Regions from separate parts of the Peribacillus sp. NPDC058002 genome, predicted to be linked through region 1. Evidence: riboswitches for the same ligand, from Rfam matches in the RefSeq annotation. Region 1 holds a riboswitch; each other region holds the start of a gene.

The links. Region 1 has a riboswitch for S-adenosylmethionine ahead of ACFVSH_RS17780 (Fur-regulated basic protein FbpA). Riboswitches for the same ligand answer to the same signal wherever they lie in the genome.
Region 2: another riboswitch for S-adenosylmethionine. It lies ahead of ACFVSH_RS18515 (bifunctional homocysteine S-methyltransferase/methylenetetrahydrofolate reductase); the one in region 1 lies ahead of ACFVSH_RS17780 (Fur-regulated basic protein FbpA).
Region 3: another riboswitch for S-adenosylmethionine. It lies ahead of mtnK (S-methyl-5-thioribose kinase); the one in region 1 lies ahead of ACFVSH_RS17780 (Fur-regulated basic protein FbpA).

Annotation. Positions count from the first base shown of each region.
Region 1 is NZ_JBHVQU010000118.1:1,285-11,714, forward strand. It holds gene ACFVSH_RS17730 (ABC transporter ATP-binding protein) at 1-9, opposite strand, end outside; gene ACFVSH_RS17735 (ABC transporter ATP-binding protein) at 1-1,012, opposite strand, end outside; gene ACFVSH_RS17740 (Bax inhibitor-1/YccA family protein) at 1,506-2,141, shown strand; gene ACFVSH_RS17745 (acyl-CoA thioesterase) at 2,310-2,852, opposite strand; gene ACFVSH_RS17750 (M15 family metallopeptidase) at 2,984-3,472, opposite strand; gene ACFVSH_RS17755 (DinB family protein) at 3,598-4,089, opposite strand; gene ACFVSH_RS17760 (ABC transporter ATP-binding protein) at 4,292-6,109, shown strand; gene ACFVSH_RS17765 (GDSL-type esterase/lipase family protein) at 6,163-6,864, opposite strand; gene ACFVSH_RS17770 (GNAT family N-acetyltransferase) at 7,082-7,588, shown strand; gene ACFVSH_RS17775 (aspartyl-phosphate phosphatase Spo0E family protein) at 7,657-7,851, opposite strand; gene ACFVSH_RS17780 (Fur-regulated basic protein FbpA) at 8,105-8,293, opposite strand; SAM riboswitch class I at 8,470-8,574, opposite strand; TPP riboswitch at 8,733-8,838, shown strand; gene tenA (thiaminase II) at 8,929-9,618, shown strand; gene thiW (energy coupling factor transporter S component ThiW) at 9,622-10,143, shown strand; partial or broken gene thiD (bifunctional hydroxymethylpyrimidine kinase/phosphomethylpyrimidine kinase) at 10,112-10,430, shown strand, end outside.
Region 2 is NZ_JBHVQU010000131.1:1,856-7,204, reverse strand. It holds partial or broken gene metH (methionine synthase) at 1-265, opposite strand, end outside; gene ACFVSH_RS18515 (bifunctional homocysteine S-methyltransferase/methylenetetrahydrofolate reductase) at 258-2,105, opposite strand; SAM riboswitch class I at 2,210-2,308, opposite strand; gene ACFVSH_RS18510 (MOSC domain-containing protein) at 2,420-3,070, opposite strand; gene ku (non-homologous end joining protein Ku) at 3,577-4,419, opposite strand; gene ligD (DNA ligase D) at 4,572-5,349, shown strand, end outside.
Region 3 is NZ_JBHVQU010000222.1:366-5,714, reverse strand. It holds gene ACFVSH_RS22115 (pyridoxal phosphate-dependent aminotransferase) at 66-1,238, opposite strand; gene ACFVSH_RS22110 (carbon-nitrogen family hydrolase) at 1,338-2,120, shown strand; SAM riboswitch class I at 2,192-2,345, shown strand; gene mtnK (S-methyl-5-thioribose kinase) at 2,424-3,626, shown strand; gene mtnA (S-methyl-5-thioribose-1-phosphate isomerase) at 3,641-4,687, shown strand; partial or broken gene ACFVSH_RS22095 (LCP family protein) at 4,844-5,349, opposite strand, start outside.

The sequences.
Region 1 (10,430 bases):
TAATGTCATTGGTCGTTGCATCTCCTTCAGCTTGAAAATAAAATTCTTTATAGCAGGTACAGCGCACCAAATGATCGTTGCCCACATCGTGAAGCCGGGGTGTCTCTTCATGCGCATGTTTAGGTATCCAAGGAATCCTATCTTGGAAGCGACATCCTATCCGATCCATTTTCGCTATCGATGGAACGATTCCTTCGATAACGTGCAAACGGTTTTTCTCGTTTGCAGCAGAAGGGATCGAATTTAATAACGACCTCGTATATGGATGAAGCGGATTGTTGAATATCTCTTTAACACTTCCCGTTTCCACTACCTGACCTGCATACATGACAACGATCCTGTCCGCGACCTCTGCTACGACGCTCAGATCATGTGTTATTAAGATGATCCCCATTTTTGTCCTGCTCTGGATATCTTTCAGCAGATCAAGTATTTGCGCTTGAATCGTAACATCCAGTGCCGTCGTGGGTTCATCGGCGATGACCAGTGCAGGGTTGCAAGCAATGGCAATCGAGATCATTGCCCTTTGGCGCATTCCCCCCGAAAGCTCATGCGGATATTGCTTGTACGTCCGTTCAGGATATGGAATTCCCACTTGTGTCAAAAGTTCGATCGTCCTGTTCTTTTTTTCGGCATTGGAGAGTTCAGTATGGTAATCAAGGTTCTCCTCGATCTGTTTTCCGATGGTCATGAGCGGGTTCAAAGCCGTTAAAGGTTCCTGGAATATCATCCCTAATTCCTTACCCCGGACTTTATTCATTTGTACATCATTCAACTTTAGTAGATTTTGACCTTTATAATTGATATTTCCTTCGGATTTCGTTCTCTGCCTATTATGTAATTGAATGATAGATAAGGCCAATGCACTCTTTCCACAACCTGATTCTCCAACAACTGCTACAATTTCATTTTCATTCACCGTAAACGAAACGTCATCCACCGCTGCATGATATTTGTTGCCGATTCGAAATGAGGTCGTTAGGTTCTCTATTTGCAAAATAGCTTTATTCATTCTTGCTCCCCCTAAACTATTTTATCGGGAAAATAATTAATCTTCTGATAATTATCTAGAATTTTAATCAATTTTTTACAATTATACAATAGGTTTTATAGAAAATAATCACATTTTTTTCATATTTTATAACTTTAAGAATAATTTTCTGCAATAAAAAATCGTTTCCTTTATAACGGTTATACAGTAAAGTTTTGAAGTCCGATTAAATGTAAAGAACCAATAATTTTCAATTTACTATTCCAAGATAACAACCTTAACGTTCATATCTATTTATTGACCTTGTCGTTCTACATACCGCAGAATGGTTCCGATTTTATTTTTTTGATATTTCAGAAAAATTAGTACATTTGTAAGGATATCATAAAACAGGTAATTATTTCATATATATTTCAATACTAAAAAAAAAACACTTTATTTTCATTAAATGGCATGAAACCTTTTTAAAACAGATTCGTAGAAAACAGTAGAAAATAAATGATGAGGTGTTTGAATGTATTCACAAACTGTACAAACATATATGCCGTCCGTCATGCGGACGTTCGCTTTGTCACTTGCCGTTTCCGTCTTAGGGATGGCTCTCGGCACACTTGTTCCGCCATCCTTGTTTCTTCCCTTAGCGATACTTGAGATCGCGATGTTGATTGGAGCATTCATATTGCGGAGGAAAAAAGCCATCGGTTATACATTTTTGTATAGTTTCACATTGATTTCAGGAATTACGACATATCCGATCATTGCACACTACCTAGCGGCTGCAGGGGCAAATGTGGTGATCCTGGCAGGTGTTACGACTACAGTTGTATTTGGTGGACTGGCGGTTTATGCCACAACCACGAAAAGGGACCTTTCTTTCTTGGGCGGAATGTTATTTGCGGCCTTGCTAGCTTTAGTGGTCATTAGCATTTTCAACATTTTCTCTCCATTAAGCTCTACAGCCATGCTGGTCTTTTCCTTTATTGGGATTTTAGTTTTCAGTGGTTATATTTTATATGATTTCAACCGAATGAAGCATTACGGGGTAACAGCCGAAGAAGTACCGCTCATGGCCTTGAATCTATATCTAGATTTCATTAACCTATTCATTAACATCTTGCGCTTCTTCGGTATTTTAGCAAGCGATGACTGAAAAGCGGATGTGATCAAACATAAAAAAGACGCTCGGGCTTATCCAAGCGTCTTTTCACGTTTCTTTCCCATACGGATAATGCCCAAAACCAATGGCGATTAATAAAAGACCAAATCACAATGAATTTGGTCTAAAATCATCAATAAGATTGCTGAAGGGATGCGTATCTTATTTATATAATCCAGGCTTCGATTGATCGGTCCATGGCAGCTTCACACCGAAAGTACTTGCAATGAACTGTGTATCTTCCCTTCTTTTTTTCCTTATTTGGGCCCGTTGTTTTGCTGATTCATTTAAATTCATTTCCATCTCTGTTTCAGGAACCAAACGCGGGACCGGAATTGGTTTACCTTCTTCATTAATGGCGACAAATGTCAAGAAAGAAATGACACATAAATTCCGATCTCCTGTAACTAAATCCTCTGCAATCACCTTTACGATGATTTCCATTGATGTTCTGCCCGTATAAGTCACGAAGCTTTCAAGGCAAACTGCATTTCCTTCGTGAATAGGGTGCAGGAAATCGACAGAATCAGTTGATGCCGTAACGACGTTGCTTCGCGCATGACGCATGGCTGATATAGCCGCTACATCATCAATATATGCCATTAATTTGCCTCCGAACATCGTACCAATATTATTTGTATCCGGCGGGAGGACAAGGCTTGTTTTTATGACCAAAGAGTCCCGGCAATATTTTGTTTCTTCCATGGTGACTGCACTCCTTTATGTCTGATTTCTCACTATTCCACTTTATCGAATTCTTACCTGTAAAGCAATTCACATGCTTATTTTCCTGCTTTTAGTCAAAATTTATGCGGCATATAATGAAACTACCCACATCACTGCCCTTTTGACCGCTTGCCTTGTTGCAGCTCACGCAGGTTCAAGCCAAATGTCATTTGTAAATGCGGATAATCCTTGAACCCAGCCCAATCCCCTCCCCAATCAAAACCTAACCCTTTAGCGATGGTTACAACTTCCATCCAATCCGACTTTCCATTATCGTTGCCGTCATAATTCATATCCCAAATGGCCTCGCCTTGTTTGTTAAGGAGGGCAAAATCTATCGCCAAACCGAAATTATGTAGCGACTCGCCACCTCTTGCATTCGTTACGATGTTGCCCGAGCCTGATCTGCCCTTTTCATAGAGTTCATTTTGCTCGGCTACAGACCGGAACCCCGCCGTAATGATAATCGGGATGCCTTTGTCATTAGCCAGTTGAATGAGCTCGTCTTTTTTTTCGGCGACGATTGGATTCAGCTCGTCAGTCAGTTCAATTTCATCTAAATCAGGCGGAAGTATATACTTGGACAAGAGCCCTAGCATCAATCCGAAAAAGCCCAATACCAAACATGTCCTTACCCAAGTGGCTTTCACTGAAAAATCCTTCCTTTACGAATATCTGTCCCAAAGTGAAAAACTCAACCAAAGACGGATGAGTTTTTCTTCTTTTATAACTTTGCTTTCAATTCTTCTATTTGCAATAAATGCCGTTTTTCATGCAGTCCCACAAATGGGATCCATTGCTTCAAGCTTAAATCTTTAAACAAAGGGTGTGGAAAAGATTTTTGTTCGAGATCAATTTCCTTTGCATGGTCAACGACCCGTACAAAAGCTTTTCGGGATTCGGACAACTTTTCCTTAATCTCACTCAAAGTTTGGTATGATTCTGACGGAATGACAAAGGACGGGGCCTGGACCTTCATTTCACGATCTAAAGTAAGCTCGATCGGTTTATCCACAGTAGGAATGCTATCATCGCTTTTCAATTTATCGGAAATGCCCTTTGTTATGGCCCTTTCCATTAAATATAAATGATCCAAAACCTGCATGATGCTCCATCTTCCTGGTTCAGGATGGTTGTTCAGCTGTTCATCCGTTAGTCCGATGACCGCATTTAAAAGTTCTTCCCTGACTTTTTCATTTTCATTCACTATTAGCATCTCCTCTTATCAGCCTCGCTAATCTCCTTTAATTATTCCATGTCCTATATGAACGTGTAAAATAATTATACTTTTTGACTGAAATGAACCGCTTAAAAGTTGTCTATTTTTTGAAAAGCTCTATGATAGTCATAAAGGCAAAAATCATCTAATTCAAATGACTTTCAAAACATCAAGGATAGTCTAAATAGGAGTGATCGCTATGAGTGGAGGACATATTCCATTCAGCCACAAAGGCCGCAGTACCATGCATGCAATCCCCTCAAAAGGAAGCATATGGTTGATGCTCAAGCAAATGTTCAATCGGGTCCCATCGAAGTGGAAGTTTTGCACTTTGGTTTTATGTATCATGCTTTTCATTTCATTGCTTGAGTTCTCCATCCCCCAGTTGACGCAGTTTACGATTGATACAATCATTCCTGAAAAAAGATATGACTCGTTAATCTGGATTGGTGCAGGAATTCTTTGTGCTGCCATTTTATTGGCTTTACTGAACTACTTTAACAGCTATATCGTTTCCAAGGTCGGTCAAAAGGCTATTACGGATATACGGAATAGCATGTATGACCATATTCAAACACTGGATATGAAATTCTTTGATAAAAACCGTACCGGTGACTTAATGTCGCGGTTGACCAATGATGTTAATTTACTGCAGCAGCTCATCTCTTCAAGCATGCTTCAAGTCTTGACTGACACGGTGACTTTCATTGCCGTGGCGGTATATATGCTTTTCATTAACTGGAAGCTGACCATTGTACTTCTTTTTACATTCCCTTTCATGTTCTATATCACAAGGGTATTCGGGAAACGCATCAGGATGTCATTTAGGTCTGTGCAAAGTTCCGCAGGAGATGTCAGCAACCAGTTACAGGATTCCATTTCAGGAATGCGGCTCATTCAATCTTTTACAAATGAAGAATTCGAATCAAGGAAGTTTGCGGAGCGTAATCAGGAAAATATGACTGCAAACCTTAAGTCCGTTCGGCTACGCTCCATGTTCGGCCCGATAATTGATTTATTGAACAATATCGGTCTTGTAGCAGTCATTGTGGTCGGTGCTTGGCAAGTGATGGAAGGTGAATTCACAATAGGGTTAATCGTGGCCTTTCTCGCCTATTTGAGGTTACTGCAGAGTCCCGTTCGCAATTTTAGCCGGGTCATCAGCATTGTCCAGCAATCAGCCGCGGCCTTTGAGCGGATAACTGAAATATTAGAAACCCAGCCCGAAATAAGTGACAAGGAAAATGCCACCGAACTCCCTTACATAAAAAGGAAAATCGAATTTCAATGTGTTGATTTTTCGTATGATGAAAGTGTACCTGTCCTCAGCCATTTAAGCCTGTCCATGAAAGCTGGTCAAGTAACTGCTCTGGTCGGCTCCTCTGGCGCTGGAAAATCGACCATCACGAGCCTTTTGATCCGATTTTATGATCCGCAAGATGGCACGATTAAAATGGATGGTCATGATATCAAGGATGTGTCACTGAAATCATTACGGGGACAAATGGGGATTGTTTCCCAGGATATCATTTTATTCAATGGCTCCATTCGTGATAACATCGTGTATGGCAAACTTGATGCTACAGATGCTGAAATCATCGAATCCGCCAAAGCGGCAAATGCGCATGACTTTATCAGTGCCTTTCCTGATGGTTATGATTCTCAGATTGGAGAGCGCGGAGTCAAGCTTTCAGGCGGACAAAAACAGCGCATTGCCATAGCTAGGGCACTTTTGAAAAATCCGCAAATCATCATTCTCGATGAAGCAACGGCGGCCTTGGATACAGAATCCGAACATTTGATCCAGCAAGCATTGTCACGTTTAATGAAAAAGCGGACCTCAATAGTAATTGCACATCGTTTATCGACCATTCATGATGCGGATCAAATTATCGTTCTGGAAAAAGGGCAGGTTCATGAAAAAGGAACACATGAAGAATTATTGCTAAACAACGGCAGATACAAGCAACTCCATGACTTACAGTTCCCTCAACTTAAAGCGATATCAAATTCCTAGCTACTTCTTAGAGGGCAAAAATGCACAGGAAGCCTTCCTGTGCATTTTTGCTTTCATTTGAAATCATAACTTTCCAAAACCCGGTTCGCAATGAGCTGATACCCTTTTTCATTCGGATGTAACTTATCACTGAAATACTCTGTTTTCTTTTTACCTTCAAAAAGATCATTTGTAGGAATGAATAACATCCTTTTATCTTTATCCGCTATTCCCTTTATTGACAGGTTATAATCACGAATGAGCTTTTCAAGTTTTTGATTGTCTTTTATTGGGTTATATAGTCCTACTACCAGAATATCCGCCTTTTCGTTTGCCTCTATCAAGGTTGATGTAATCTTTTTGAGATGGTCGATATACTCCCGTTTTCCCTCAATGATTTTTCGGTCACTTATTTTCTCCAAGTTCCCTCCGTTACTATTGATCAAGTCATTCGTTCCAATAAAAACGATGAAAGTATCGGCTTCATCAAGTTTCGTTTTAATGCGGTAATCATCAAGCTGTTTCATCACCCCATCCGTTTCCTGGCCTTTTATACCGTAATTCCAAAAACTCACTTTTTGTTCCGATTGCGGATTATTCAATTCATCCTCAAGGCCTTCTATATATCCTTCCCCATCCTTATCTCCTTTTCCATAGGTTAATGAATCTCCAAAAGCCATCACCCTTTGCACATCTTCTGACTCCGAGGCCTGAAATTCATACGCAGCAAAACATATAACGAGTACTATAATCAATAAACCTGCCAATTTTTTCATTTGATTCTCCTCTTGTCTCTTTACTAGAAGTATTTATTTTTTTACATACCCAAAAAATCTACAGTCTTAACATAAAAAAATTGTCAGATAAAGATTCAAGAGTGTATGATAATATAAAACTTTCAATGGATTGGGTGTCATTCACCGTCCCTTAAACAAAATACGGGATTACCCTTCATTCTGGAGATTGAATAAATGATAGTTAGGAGTTTAAATCATGGAAGAGCTCATAGCGTTTAGAGAGGCAGGACTATCCGATCTACCCAGAATTGTTGAAATATATAATTCAACAATTGCTTCAAGAATGGTCACGGCAGATACGGAGCCTGTATCCGTCCAATCGAGGGTTAAATGGTTTGAGGAACATCATTCAGAAAGTAGACCGCTATTTATCATTACTATAGAAGGGAAAACTGCTGGATGGATGAGCTTTCAATCCTTCTATGGCCGACCGGCATATAATTCCACTGCCGAAATCAGCATTTATATAGATGATTATTTCCGGGGAAAAGGAATCGGACAAACTTCGATTCAAAAGGCAATTGAATGGAGTCCAAAATTAGGTGTTAAGACTCTATTGGGTTTCATTTTCGCCCACAATACACCAAGCCTTAAGCTTTTTTCCAAATTCGGGTTTGAAGAATGGGCACATTTACCTCAAGTTGCCGAGTTGGATGGGATTGAGCGGGATTTGCTCATTCTTGGTAAACGTGTCGATATGTAATATCAATCTTTAGAGCTATTGCCTTGAGCAGTAGCTTTTTCATATTAATCGAGTGCGAATTGGCTAATTTAAAAATACCTATATGCTTTCTGGAGGTAAAAATGTTCACAATCTCTTTTACTTGTTAACGCATTTAATAGCGTATCCAATTCTTGACTGGCTTGAACAGTTAGCAGACTTGATAAGCCGTAAATTGCTGCCAAGTTAATCATTTCTTTTCTTTTCTCTTCTATTTTTTCTATAGTTACCTTAAGGCAAGGCATTATATAGCCACCTCCCATTTATTCAATTTTTTTACACTTTCATCATAATGAATATACTAGTTAAAATCAACTATTTTTCGGAAATTAAATGTGTTATTTTAAAGGATGAATGTGACAAAATGACTATTAATCCTGTAATTATGTATATTTTGTGTCATTTTCTATTAAACGCAAAAAAGCATCCACTAGTGTAGACTGTGAATGCTTACATCATATCTCTTATCCAAGAACCCAAACTATAGTCCATCGTTTACTATGTCATCCATTCAGAAGGTGACTCGGTATTTGGTTTATTTATAACAATCTTATATTCATCTTCAAGTACTTTTAATGGGGCATCATAAAGGTGCCTTTCATCAGAGGTTTTGTATACTCCATTGGCCAATAACTCTTCAATAAGCTTTGCCTTCCTCTGTTCGATCCTCTTAAATAATTCTGCCATGTAAATGGCTCCTTTCCTAGTCATCCTAGAGCCTGCTTCTAGTTAGCTAAACTTTATCAACTTGTTTTATTTTCACCAAATTATATATACCTTTTCTATTATGTCACTAAACGTTATTTCCCAAAAATAAAAGCCCCTTCTAATTCAAGAAGAGGCTGACAGTGTCCGTACGGCTCTTCTTATCTTCCAAGCATATGCTTGTTGGATTTAGCACAGTTCCCAAAACGGGTCCGCTGCCGAGGTTTCTTTGGGCCAAGTCCCTCCACCTCTCTGGATAAGAAATCGATATATAAATGATGTAGACATGATTTTATCCTAATAACCATCAAAAGTCAATTACCTGGTTCTCCCTTTTTTCCTGGACATAAAATGGTCCCTCTTTTAAATGCAGGTTGCATTTTCTTGTCTTTCTGATATGATGTCAGTAATTACATACAATTCACACCACTAGGGGAGTCTTTTTTTAAGACTGAGATGGAATTAGTTCCGGACCCTTTGAACCTGAACCGGCTCATACCGGCGGAGGGAAGTGGATGATATCGTCCATTTTCAGACTATATCCATCTACCCCGTTCCGTATTCAGGAACGGGGTTTTTTCATGAACAAAGGGATCCATTCTAAAGGAGGATGAACAATGGAGAATGTTAAATTAGAAACATTCAGTGATAGACTACATGCACGGTCAAAAGAGATTTGGAAAAGGAACCATTCACATCCCTTCGTCCAGGCAATTGGAAATGGTACGCTTCCTGAAAAGAAATTTGCCTATTACCTGAAGCAGGACTATATCTATCTCATGGATTATTCCAAGCTCTTTGCTTTAGGTGTAATCAAAGCTCATAACATCGAAACCATGGCAAAGTTTGCGAGTATTTTAAATGAAACCCTTCAAGTGGAAATGGATATTCATCGGCATTATGCTTCCGAATTCGGGATCACTTCCAAGGAATTGGAAGATACAGAACCTACTCCAACGACTCTAGCCTATACAGGCTATATGCTAAATGCAGCTCAGCATGGGACTTTGGCAGACTTGATCGCCTGTCTTCTGCCCTGCGCTTGGGATTATTATGAAATCGGTTTGCTACTGAAAGAACAAAATGGAGCAGCATTGGAAAACAATCGCTACGCAGATTGGATAAGGTCCTATTCATCTCCTGAATTCGGGGAAGCACATAAATGGCTGATCGCTTTGTTGGAAGAATTGACGGAAGGCATGCCAGAAAAGGAACTTCTTAGATTAGAAAAGCACTTTTTGGTTACTTCCCGATATGAATATTTATTTTGGGATATGGTTCATAATGAGCAAGATTGGCCGCTGTAGATGATGAATCCTGTCAAGAAACTGACGTTGACTGCCATGATCACGGCTATTACGACGCTGACCAGTTCATTTATTTTCATTCCTGCAGGATTTGCAAAGGTCTTTCCTATTCAGCATCTGGCAAATGTCCTGACGGCCGTTCTATTGGGGCCAGCTTATGCAGTGACACAAGCTTTTTTAGTTTCCATCATTAGAAACATGTCTGGTACCGGTTCAATTTTCGCCTTTCCCGGTAGCATGATCGGTGCACTTTTGGCTGCCATCCTTTACCGAAAAACACAAAGCTTAAAATTTGCCTGTTTAGGGGAAGTGATCGGGACCGGTATTCTCGGTTCCCTAGCCTGTTATCCACTTGCCCTCCTCCTATTGGGGGAAAAAGCTGCGCTCTTTGGTTTTTTACCGGCTTTTATGCTCAGTTCATTCGCTGGTGCGATTTTAGCATTCATATTACTTAAAATACTTCTAAAAAATAATTATATGAAGGGGTTTTTTTATGAAAACAGCATTAACCATCGCAGGCTCTGATTCAGGGGGCGGCGCAGGAATACAAGCGGATTTAAAAACATTTTCTGCACATGGTGTCTTTGGAATGTCTGCCATCACAGCCGTAACCGCACAAAATACAATGGAAGTCCGTTCAGTACAGCCAATTGAAACAGCAATCATATCAGATCAAATTGCAGCTATCTTTGAAGATATTCCTGTCGATGCAGTAAAAATAGGCATGCTAGGATCAAAAGAAATCGTGGAAACTGTCGCTGCGTCCCTTAAAACCTTCTTGCCTGCCATCGTTATCCTTGACCCTGTCATGA
Region 2 (5,349 bases), on a different contig from region 1:
TGCTTATTTGGTATTCCTCCAGTACGATGCTGGTCGCTCCGAAGGTATTTGTTTCAATGATGTCTGCACCCGCTGCTAAATATTTTTCATGAATGGATTGGATGATTTCCGGTTGCGTCAATGATAAATATTCATTGCAGCCCTCGAATTGTTCCCCTCCAAAATCCCCTGCCGTCAAATTCTCCGCTTGAAGCATGGTTCCCATCGCCCCGTCAAGAAGGAGTATTTTAGAATTTAACTGATCTTGAATCGCTTTTTTATTCATGTACTGCCACCTCTGATGTATGTTTACTATCGACTTTTCTAATATATTTCGTAAGTTCCGCCGTCATTTCATAGCGAAGGAACGGAGTGATTAAATATATGCCCTTGAATTTTTCCCTTGCCGCGTCCACTAGCTCTCGCGCGATATTCACTCCTTCAATCCTCGACTTTACAGGGTCATCCCCCGCTAACGCCATGGCTCTTCTAACATTATCAGGCAATTTGATGCCTGGGATTTCATTATGGATGAATTCGGCGTTCCTGGTGCTTGTCAAGGGCATGATACCGATGAAGATCGGGGTTTCTAAATGTTTTGTGGCTTCATATACTTCTTCGATCTGCTCCACAGAATAGATTGGCTGTGTCAAGAAGGATTGGGCACCGCAGGCAATCTTCTTTTCCATTCTCAGTACCGCTTTATCCAGATATTTCACATTGGGATTAAACGCTGCAGCAATTTTGAAATTTGCCCGTTGGCCCAAACTTTGACCCGAATAGGAAAGACCTTCATTAAATTGTTTGACCATACTTATTAGGTCAAAGGAAGATAAATCATAAACCGAAGTGGCGCCCGGGAAGTCCCCAATTTTTGAAGGGTCTCCGGTGATGATCAATATTTCGTTCAGACCCACCGTTTGCAGACCCATTAAATGTGACTGCAGTCCAATCAAATTTCGATCACGGCATGTTATATGCACCATTGGCTCTATATTCAATTGGTTCTTCAGTAAATTGGCCAGTGCATCATTCGATATCCTTGGTGAGGCAAGCGAATTATCGGCTAATGTAATGGAATCGACCCCTGCTTTTTTCAAAACCTCGGCACCAGTCATGAAGCTCTCTATACCTAACTTTTTCGGAGGATCAAGTTCAACTAGAATCGTCCTTTCTGTTTTGGCCTTTTCGAACAGGGGACGTTCCAATTCTCTATCATTCACTTCAATTATTTCTATTTCACGGGATTTCGTAAATTTCTCTTTCACAGGAGCCAAACTTCCAATCGCATTCTTTACAGCTTGAATATGCAGCGGAGTCGTTCCACAGCACCCTCCTATGATCGCGGCCCCCTGCTCACGAAGTTCTAGGGCACTTGAACCGAAGTATTCCGGCACAGCTTTATAGACGAGCCTTCCATCCACATAATCCGGGAGGCTGGCATTTGGGTATATGGCAATTGATGCTTGCTTTGGCAAACTCACTTCTTCCAAGGCCCGAATCATATGATGTGGACCGAGACGGCAATTCACCCCAACAACATCGGCACCCAGTTGCTCAAGTTTTTGAAAAGCTTCATTTAAATGGATTCCATTTTGAAGATTTCCCAGTTCATGCATCGAAACATTTGCTATGATCGGCAGTCCAGTTTCATATTTAACGATTTGCAGGACGGTTTCCAGTTCTTCCAGGTCATAAAATGTTTCCAAGAGAATCCCATCAGGGTTTTCCATCAAAAGACTGTATAGCTGTTCACGAAAACCCCGTTTTATCTCTTCCATGCTTAAATCCGATTTCCTGATGCTCCGCTGTGCCCCTATGGTACCGAAGACGTATGCCTTTCCTTTTGCCGCTTTTTTAGCAAGAATGACTCCCTGGCGATTGATTCTGCTTACTTCATCTTCAATTCCATACCGTTTCAATTTGTTGAAATTGGCTCCGTATGTATTCGATTGAAGGATATCTGCACCGGCTTCCAGATAGGCACGATGGATGGACTCTATTTGATCTGGGTTCGTACAGTTTAATTCCTCATAACATTGATCGATGCCATTTGAATACAATAAGGTCCCCATTGCCCCTTCCCCAACCAGTATTCTATCTTTCACGTCTTTACGAAAATCCATCATTACACCCTCTCTCAAAAACAATCCTGTTTTTGTCGTATTCTATGAGTATGAGAGAAAAGGAAAAAAAACCTTCTCAAAGAAGAAGGTTTTTTGAAACATTCTCCTCATCTATCAAGCTCTGCTTGCTGGATTTAGCACCTTTGCCTAAGCTGGTTGCTGAGGTTTCTTCGGGCCAGTCCCTCCACCTCTCTCGATAAGATCCATTTATATAATTTTCATAAGATTTCAAAATTTGATTATATTTAATTTACATTAATAATCTGTCAATTTCAATACCTGATCGACATTTTTTTCACTTTTGCAAAAATCATTCACCCTTTTGCAGCTTGAACCCTCTTCAAAATCCTTTGTTTCCAGTCTTCCGCTAACGAGTCTAGTGTAAGTAAAGCCTTTGCGCCTTCCAGCCCATCTCGTTTATGAAGGAGTACCTCTGCTGCATAATGAACTGAAATTTTTTCCTGCAAACGATCTATCAGCACAATATCGTTTTGTTTATTTATCGTTCCTTCTTGAAGTACTCTTGCAAAATAACCAGTGAAACTCGTTTTCAGCACGAGTTCCAAAAACTTAGGTTCTTGATTGAAATGGGAAATGGTCGAACAAGGTATCCTCCCCTGGTTAATTTGAACAATCACTTCGCCTATTTGATAAATATCGCCAATATATGTTGTTTCTTCCCTCATCCCCGCTACGGTTAAATTTTCACCGAATGCAGGGATTTCCAGTTTTTTAGAGAATTTTTCATTCCATATTGAATAATGCTCAAAGGGGTAAAAGCACAAAACGCGATCAGGACCTCCATGGAACTTTACATTACCAACCCCATCACCAATTATACCTGATTTAGTCACTGTCACATTATCCTGTTCTTGTTTATCCATTGCTGAATAGATTTCGATATTTGAAAAAATTTCTTGTTTCGGCTTCCCGGCATGAAGTGCTTTGATTTTTCCATTTTCCATTTTGCATCTTCCATTCATATTTAATTTATATCATCCTGTATGTATAAATTATACTAAAAGTCCATTTTATACTGTAGTTTTTTATAAGAATATGAAAATGCAAAAGCCTCATAGCCGTTAAATGGGGGAAATATCATTGATTTCCAGAAAAATTCATAGGTTAGTTTCAGTAATTTTGTTGCTATTTCAGAATTAAATATGGTAGAATATGAACACAATATATAGTCGAAAACTACAACCGTTCGCCTATATGTTGATTTTCACGATTGAATTCCTCATTGTCGCTCTTTAGGGAGCGAATTTTTTTGCCTTCATTTCCATCCACCATTTTCTTTTATTTCCATTCTGTTTCTTACATCGTGATCCACTTACATATTTGCACTTTCCTTACCTATGTAAATCTCCCCCCTATTAATTCACTTTCTTTACCATATAGAAAGCAAATTACCTTGCTAAAACAAGCAGAAAGCCGAGCGACATCATGTGTCTTCCGCTCAGCTTCCTGTTTAAGCTTGCTTCTTTTTTTTCGGTGCCACTTTCTTTCGGGTCGTCTTTTTCATTTCCGTTTCATCATGTTTCGTACGGTCAATGGATGCCTGTAATGCCTCCATTAAATCGGTTACATTGTTGGAAATTGGTTCTTTTGTTTTGGCTGGAATCGTCGTCTGTCCTGCTTTCTTTGATTCAATCAATTCAAGTAACGCGGTTCGATAGTCATCGGTGTATTTTGTCGGATCGAAAGTAGTCGTTAATTGATCTATCAATAATACGGCAGTATCGATTTCTTTTTTTACAATGGTATCGTTGGCAGGAATATTCGGAACATCCGCTGTGGGGCGAACTTCATCCGGATAATGAATCGTTTCCATCACCAAGGTATTATCAACGACTCGGATTACCGCCATTTGTTCTTTGGAGCGAATGATGATTTTCGCTAGCCCTACCTTATTCGATTCCTTGAGTGCCTGTCTCAAAAGGGAATAAGCTTTTATCCCTCCGTCATTAGGAGACATGTAATAACTCCGGTTAAAATAAATGGGATCTATTTCTTCAATTTTAACGAAATCCACGATTTCCACGGCTTTTTCTTCGTTTTGTTTTTTCAGTTGTTCTAGTTCATTGTCTTCCAATACAACAAACTTTCCCTTTGTATACTCAAAAGCGCGGACTATATCATCCTTCCCCACTTCTTTCTGGCATACCGGGCAAACCTTTTCGTATTTAATCGGTGAATGACATTCCTTGTGCAACGTCCTCAAAGAAATATCCTTATCCTCCGTTGCAGCATGAAGTTTGATCGGAATGTTCACCAAACCGAATGATATGCTCCCCTTCCACATCGTATGCATATTCGTCACCTCATAACTTATTTTTAAAGAGAAGAACAATTTTATTATTCCCCTTTGTTCAAAAAAAACCGAAAAAACAATTGCCAACTCTAACACTTCGTTTTTTTGGCAAAATAATGTTAATCAATTATTTGCGGAGGTAAATACAAAAAATGAAACCGATGCTGCCTACCTATTACCCTGAAGCCCCCAATTCCAAGGATTGGCGTTATGAAGTCAAATATGACGGCTTTAGGGCTATATTAACGATAGACTCCGATACCATTAGCATTTCGAGTCGGAACGAAAAGGAATTATCACCACAATTCCCGGAAATCATTGCTTACATCAAAAATCTGCACCTGGAAGAATATCTCCCGCTTCGGATGGATGGCGAATTGGTCTGGCTTACCAATCAGGCGAAAGCCGACTTTTTCCAAATACAGTGGCGAGGACGCCTTGGGAAACAATCCTTAATTTCAGAAAAGGCCCGTTTTTCCCCATGCCGGTTCATAGCGTTTGACCTGCTTAGCATCAGCGGAAAAAACGTAGCAGCTAAACCCATGGAAGAAAGAAGGGAATTGATGTTGAATATGGGGGCAAATCTTGGCTTTCCTATGCCTCCTGATCCCAACGATAAGGCTTTGATACAATTAATAGAGAGTTTTGACGTATTGGATAATGCCTTGAATAAGGTCACCCTATTAGATGGCGAAGGTGTTGTCGCCAAGGAAATTGGTGGGACTTGGCAGGAAGGGAAACGTACTGCCTCATGGATCAAGGTGAAAAATTGGAAGACCGTTTCTTGTTTCATTACAGCATTGCACAAAGAAAATGGTTACGTTTCCCTCGCAGTTTTCAAAGAAGGTGCCGTAACCAAAATCGGAAGTGTTAAAAATGGACTGAGTCCTCAAGATAAAAGGATATTATATGAACTGATCAAGCAAAATG
Region 3 (5,349 bases), on a different contig from region 1:
TCCCTACTTTGTCAATAAGTTTTAACTATTTTAACGGTGAATAAGTCGGATACCTCAATCCATCGTTAAAATAAGTTTAATGTACGTATTCGTTCCACAGCCTCTTCAAGCCGTTCTTCCGAGGTCAGCAGCCCTACCCTGACGTAACCTTCGCCAAATTCACCGAATCCATTCCCTGCGGCAACAGCTACGTGGGCATGCGCTAATAAATAGTCTGCAAAACTCTCTGACGTAAAACCTTTAGGTACCTTGAGCCAGGCAAAAAACGATGCCGCAGGCGCTTTGACATCCCAGCCGATTGCCCTCAATCCCTCAATGAAAACATTCCTTCGTCCTTCGTACATCTGCACTAACTGCTCTACACAGCTCTGCGAATCAAGCAAAGCACTTGCCGCAGCTTCTTGTATCGCCGGGAAAAGACTCACATAAAGATGGTCTTGCAATAGTTCAAGAGCTTCTATTACACTCTTATTCCCCACTGCGAAGCCTACTCTCCATCCTGCCATATTGTATGTTTTCGATAGTGTGTATATTTCTATTCCTACATCCTTCGCTCCCTCCGATTGGAGAAAGCTTATCGGTTTTTTTCCGTCGAATCCGATCGCGCCATAAGCGAAATCGTGGACCACACAAATGGAATGCTCTTTTGCGAAGGAGACGGTTTCATCAAAGAAACTATCAGTTGCAGAAGCACCTGTGGGATTATTCGGATAGTTCAAGAACATCATTTTGGCTTTATCAAGTACTTCTTTATGTATTTCATCATATTTCGGAAGAAAACCATTTTCTTCTGTCAGAGGCATGAGTTCGGTCTTTGCCCGGGCTAAAACAACTCCGGAAAGATAATCGGGATAGCCGGGATCTGGAACTAGGATCGTATCACCTGGATTCAATAAACACTGCGGCAGTTCGACAAGACCTGCCTTCCCCCCGAAGAGAATCGCCACTTCGCTATTCGGATCCAGCTTGACACCGTATTCTCGTTCATAAAAGACGGCGGCAGCATCTTTTAAATATTGATGTCCCCGGAATGGCGAATATTTATGATTAATCGTTTTTTCAGCAGCCGACTGCAAACTTTTCACGATATGTTCTGGCGTCGGCTGATCAGGGTTTCCCTGGCCTAAATTAATGACATCATGTCCTTGCTCCGTTATTGCATTGACTTTTGCGACTAGTGAAGCAAAAAACTGCTTGGGCAGGTCCTGAAGCTGGCCGGATTTTTCGAATTGCAACATTTATACACCTTCTCTGAAATTTCTTGAAATTCTAGTCACAAATGATATATGTTTATCATAGTCTTGTAAAGCATTTTTTACATGTGGAGGTTTTAATCGATGAAATGGAAAATAGCTTGTATTCAAATGGATATAGCCTTTGGTCAACCGGATATCAATTTTCAGGTTGCAGAACAATGGTTGGAAAAAGCAACACGGTCAGAACCCGATATCGTCATTTTACCGGAGCTTTGGACAACAGGATACGACTTGACCAGGTTAAATGAGATTGCTGATCACGAGGCAGAAAAAACGATTGAATTTTTAAAAACACAGGCACAAAAACACCAAATTCACATCATAGGCGGTTCCATCGCGAAAAAGACAAGCAAGGGAATCTATAACACGATGATCATCATCGATAAACATGGGAATCTCATTAAAGAATATGATAAGCTACACTTATTTCAGTTAATGGATGAACATCATTTCCTGCAGCCAGGAGAAAAAGATGGTTTATTTACTCTTGATGAAAAAATATGTGCTGGATTCATTTGTTATGACATCCGTTTCCCTGAATGGCAGCGTGCCCATACCGTTCAAGGCGCCGAAGTTCTATTCGTAACGGCGGAATGGCCAAAGCCGAGACTCGATCACTGGAGAGCCTTATTGATTAGCCGTGCCATCGAGAACCAAGCCTATGTTGTAGCCGTTAATCGTTCAGGTTCGGATGTCAATAATACATTTGCTGGTCATTCCTTGATTATTGATCCATGGGGGAATCTCATTAGTGAAGCCGGAGAAGGAAACGAACTCTTGACAGGCACCTTGGATTTCAATAAAGTTACGGAAGCCCGAAACAAAATACCTGTATTCGAAGATCGCCGCCCTGATTTTTATTAATTTACCCATTGACAAACTATTCAAAAGGTTGTTATTATTTTCCCGAAGATTAAAATTTCAGAAAACATTTACTCTTATCAAGAGCAGGCTGAGGGATAAAGGCCCTATGAAGCCCAGCAACCGACTGTAATACCATTGTGAAATGGGGCGGATTCACCGCCGGATTATAAAATCCACAGAGCACGGTGCTAATTCCACCAGAATTCATTTTCTGGAAGATAAGAGGTCCGAAGCCAAAACTTCTGCCTCTTTCTATATGAAAGAGGCTTTTTTATTCTTATTTTGATTCTGGAGGGAAAAAGAATGACTCAAAACCATTCAAATTTTAAGAGATTGACAAACGAAACAGCTATAACCCTTGCAAAAAAACTTGGGTTGGTCAATGCGGATGCAAGTTTAAAGTGTAAAGAAATCGGCGATGGAAACTTAAATTATGTTTTTCATGTTACAGACATGCACACAAATAAAGGAATAATCATCAAACAAGCGGTCCCTTATGCCAAGGTACTTGGTGAAAGCTGGCCGCTGACATTGAAAAGGGCTGCCATTGAAGCGAATGCGCTGATTCATTTCAAAAGTTATTGCCCTGAATTCGTACCGCAAGTCTATTATTCGGATGAACAGCTTGCCATCACGGTCATGGAGGATTTATCGCACTTGAAAATCGTTAGAACAGGATTGATCGATGGCGATTCATATCCATTGCTTTCACAGCATATTGGTGAGTTTGTTGCTAAGACGGCATTTTATACATCCGATTATCATCTAGAACCATCTGCGAAAAAGGAAGTGGCCCGACATTTCACGAATCCAGAACTCTGCAAAATCACTGAGGTCTTTATTTTCACAGATCCATTTTTTGAGGAACTCCCAGGAGACTTCGAGGTGGAATTGACTGATGCCGCCAAAATTATCTGGAATGATCAAGAAGTGATACTTGAGGTCGCTAAGCTGAAACAAAGCTTTGAAACCGAGCAGGAAGCCTTACTTCATGGAGATTTACATACTGGAAGTATATTTGCAAGTGAAACTGAAACAAAGGTTATTGATCCGGAATTCGCTTTTTATGGACCCGTTGGTTTTGACCTTGGTCAATACACCGCCAACCTTCTCTTCCAGGCAGTCACACGCAATGGCGCTGGAAAGGAAGAGATTTTCACACACCTTCATGAATTTTGGAATGCCTTTGAAGAAACTTATACCGACTTATGGGAAGGTCAAAATAAAAGCCCATTCCGCCATGTGAAAGGTTATCTGCCTTACTTACTGACAAAATTCAAAAAAGATGCCTTCGGTTTTGCCGGCTGTGAACTGATTCGGCGAACCATTGGCCTTTCCCATGTTGCCGATTTAAACGTCATTGAAAATAAAGAGATAAGGATTGCTGCCAAAACGGCAACGTTGGAAATTGGTGCATTTTTAATTAAAAAACGGGATGAATTAGATGTTCCAGCTGTCATTGAAGCGTTGAAGCAACGTACACTGCCATCTTATTCAATCATTTAAAAGGAGCCCTGCACATGACTACACTAGCACCCTTACCCTATTCGGTACACTGGGATGATACCCATATTACATTATTAAATCAACAAGCCCTACCTTCCATAACTGAATTTATTGAACTTCATTCAGTTAATGATGTATATGACAGCATTTTGACATTAAAAGTTCGCGGTGCGCCAGCAATTGGACTGACGGCAGCATTTGGTGTTGCACTTGGTGCCAAACAGGAAACAACCGCTGAATTAGGGGATTTCAAGAGAAATGTAACGAGGCATATTGAAAAACTCGCCTCTTCAAGGCCAACTGCAGTAAACCTTTTTTGGGCGTTAAGGAGGATGGAGAACACCTTGCATGCTGCGCAAAGCATTTCAGCTGCAAAGGAAGCACTTGTATCGGAGGCTAAAGCCATCTTTGCTGAAGATGAAGAAATGTGCAGGAAAATCGGGGAACATGGTTTATCCTTATTCACTAGAGGAGATTCCATACTAACCCATTGCAATGCTGGGGGAATTGCCACAGCTCGGTATGGCACAGCCTTGGCTCCTTTCCACCTGGCTAAAGAAAGGGACTTTCCGTTAAAAGTATACGCATGTGAAACCAGGCCTGTCCTGCAAGGTGCGCGTTTGACGGCTTGGGAATTGATGCAAGCGGGGGTTGATGTCACCTTAATTTCAGATAATATGGCTGCACATACGATTCACCAGAAACGGATAAATGGAATTATCGTCGGGGCAGACAGGATTGCGGCTAATGGAGATACAGCCAATAAAATCGGGACATTGGGATTGGCCATATTAGCCAAGCACTTTGGCATCCCCTTTTATGTGGCCGCACCATCAAGCACATTCGACCTTTCCATCGAATCAGGCACATCCATCCCGATCGAAGAACGGAATGAAGCGGAAATCACCTCCATTCAAGGTGTAAGGATCGCTCCGGAAAACGTGAAGACTTTCAATCCAGCCTTTGACGTTACACCAAATCATCTTATTACGAGCATCATTACCGAAAACGGCATCATAACACCGGATTTCAATAAAAACATTCCGCATTTTGTTAATTGATCCAGGTTCCTTTATTGGTGATAAAAAACGAGAAGGATTTTTATCCCTCTCGTTTTTTATAGATGATTATGAATATTCTTACGAGGTCTATAATACAATAATTCAAGTGAATTCGAACATATTCACTTAATATAAGGTTGTTCATAATAGTTCTTATTATTTTGAAAAGAACTCCTGAAGTGCCTTTTTATTTTTAGTGAAATCTATTTGCAAAACCGCTCCGGACTGGGGATATATTTCATCTTTAAAGCTCCCTTCCACTGGAACCCTTAAGGTTTCGACGGTGTCCGGTGTATGGAAGAAGGCTTTTGGACCCATTTCCATTAATGTTTTCAGACCAATATCTGTATCCAGGTACGAGAGTCCTTGTTCGATGATACTAGGAAGGGCTGCCATCCCTTCGAAGGATGAGATTTGATTTACGAAAGCTGTTTTTAATTGAATCATGACTTCTTGTTGACGCTCCACCCTTCCAAAATCACTTTCATCGTCATGCCTAAAACGGACATATTTCAATATTTCCTCACCATGTAAAACATTTTTGCCAACACTTGCTTGAATGCTCATATCATCAATGATTTCCTGATCTACATTCACCGCTACCCCCTCAGGGGCTAGTAAATCGACCATTTTCACAAATCCCTGGAAGTCGATTACCGCTA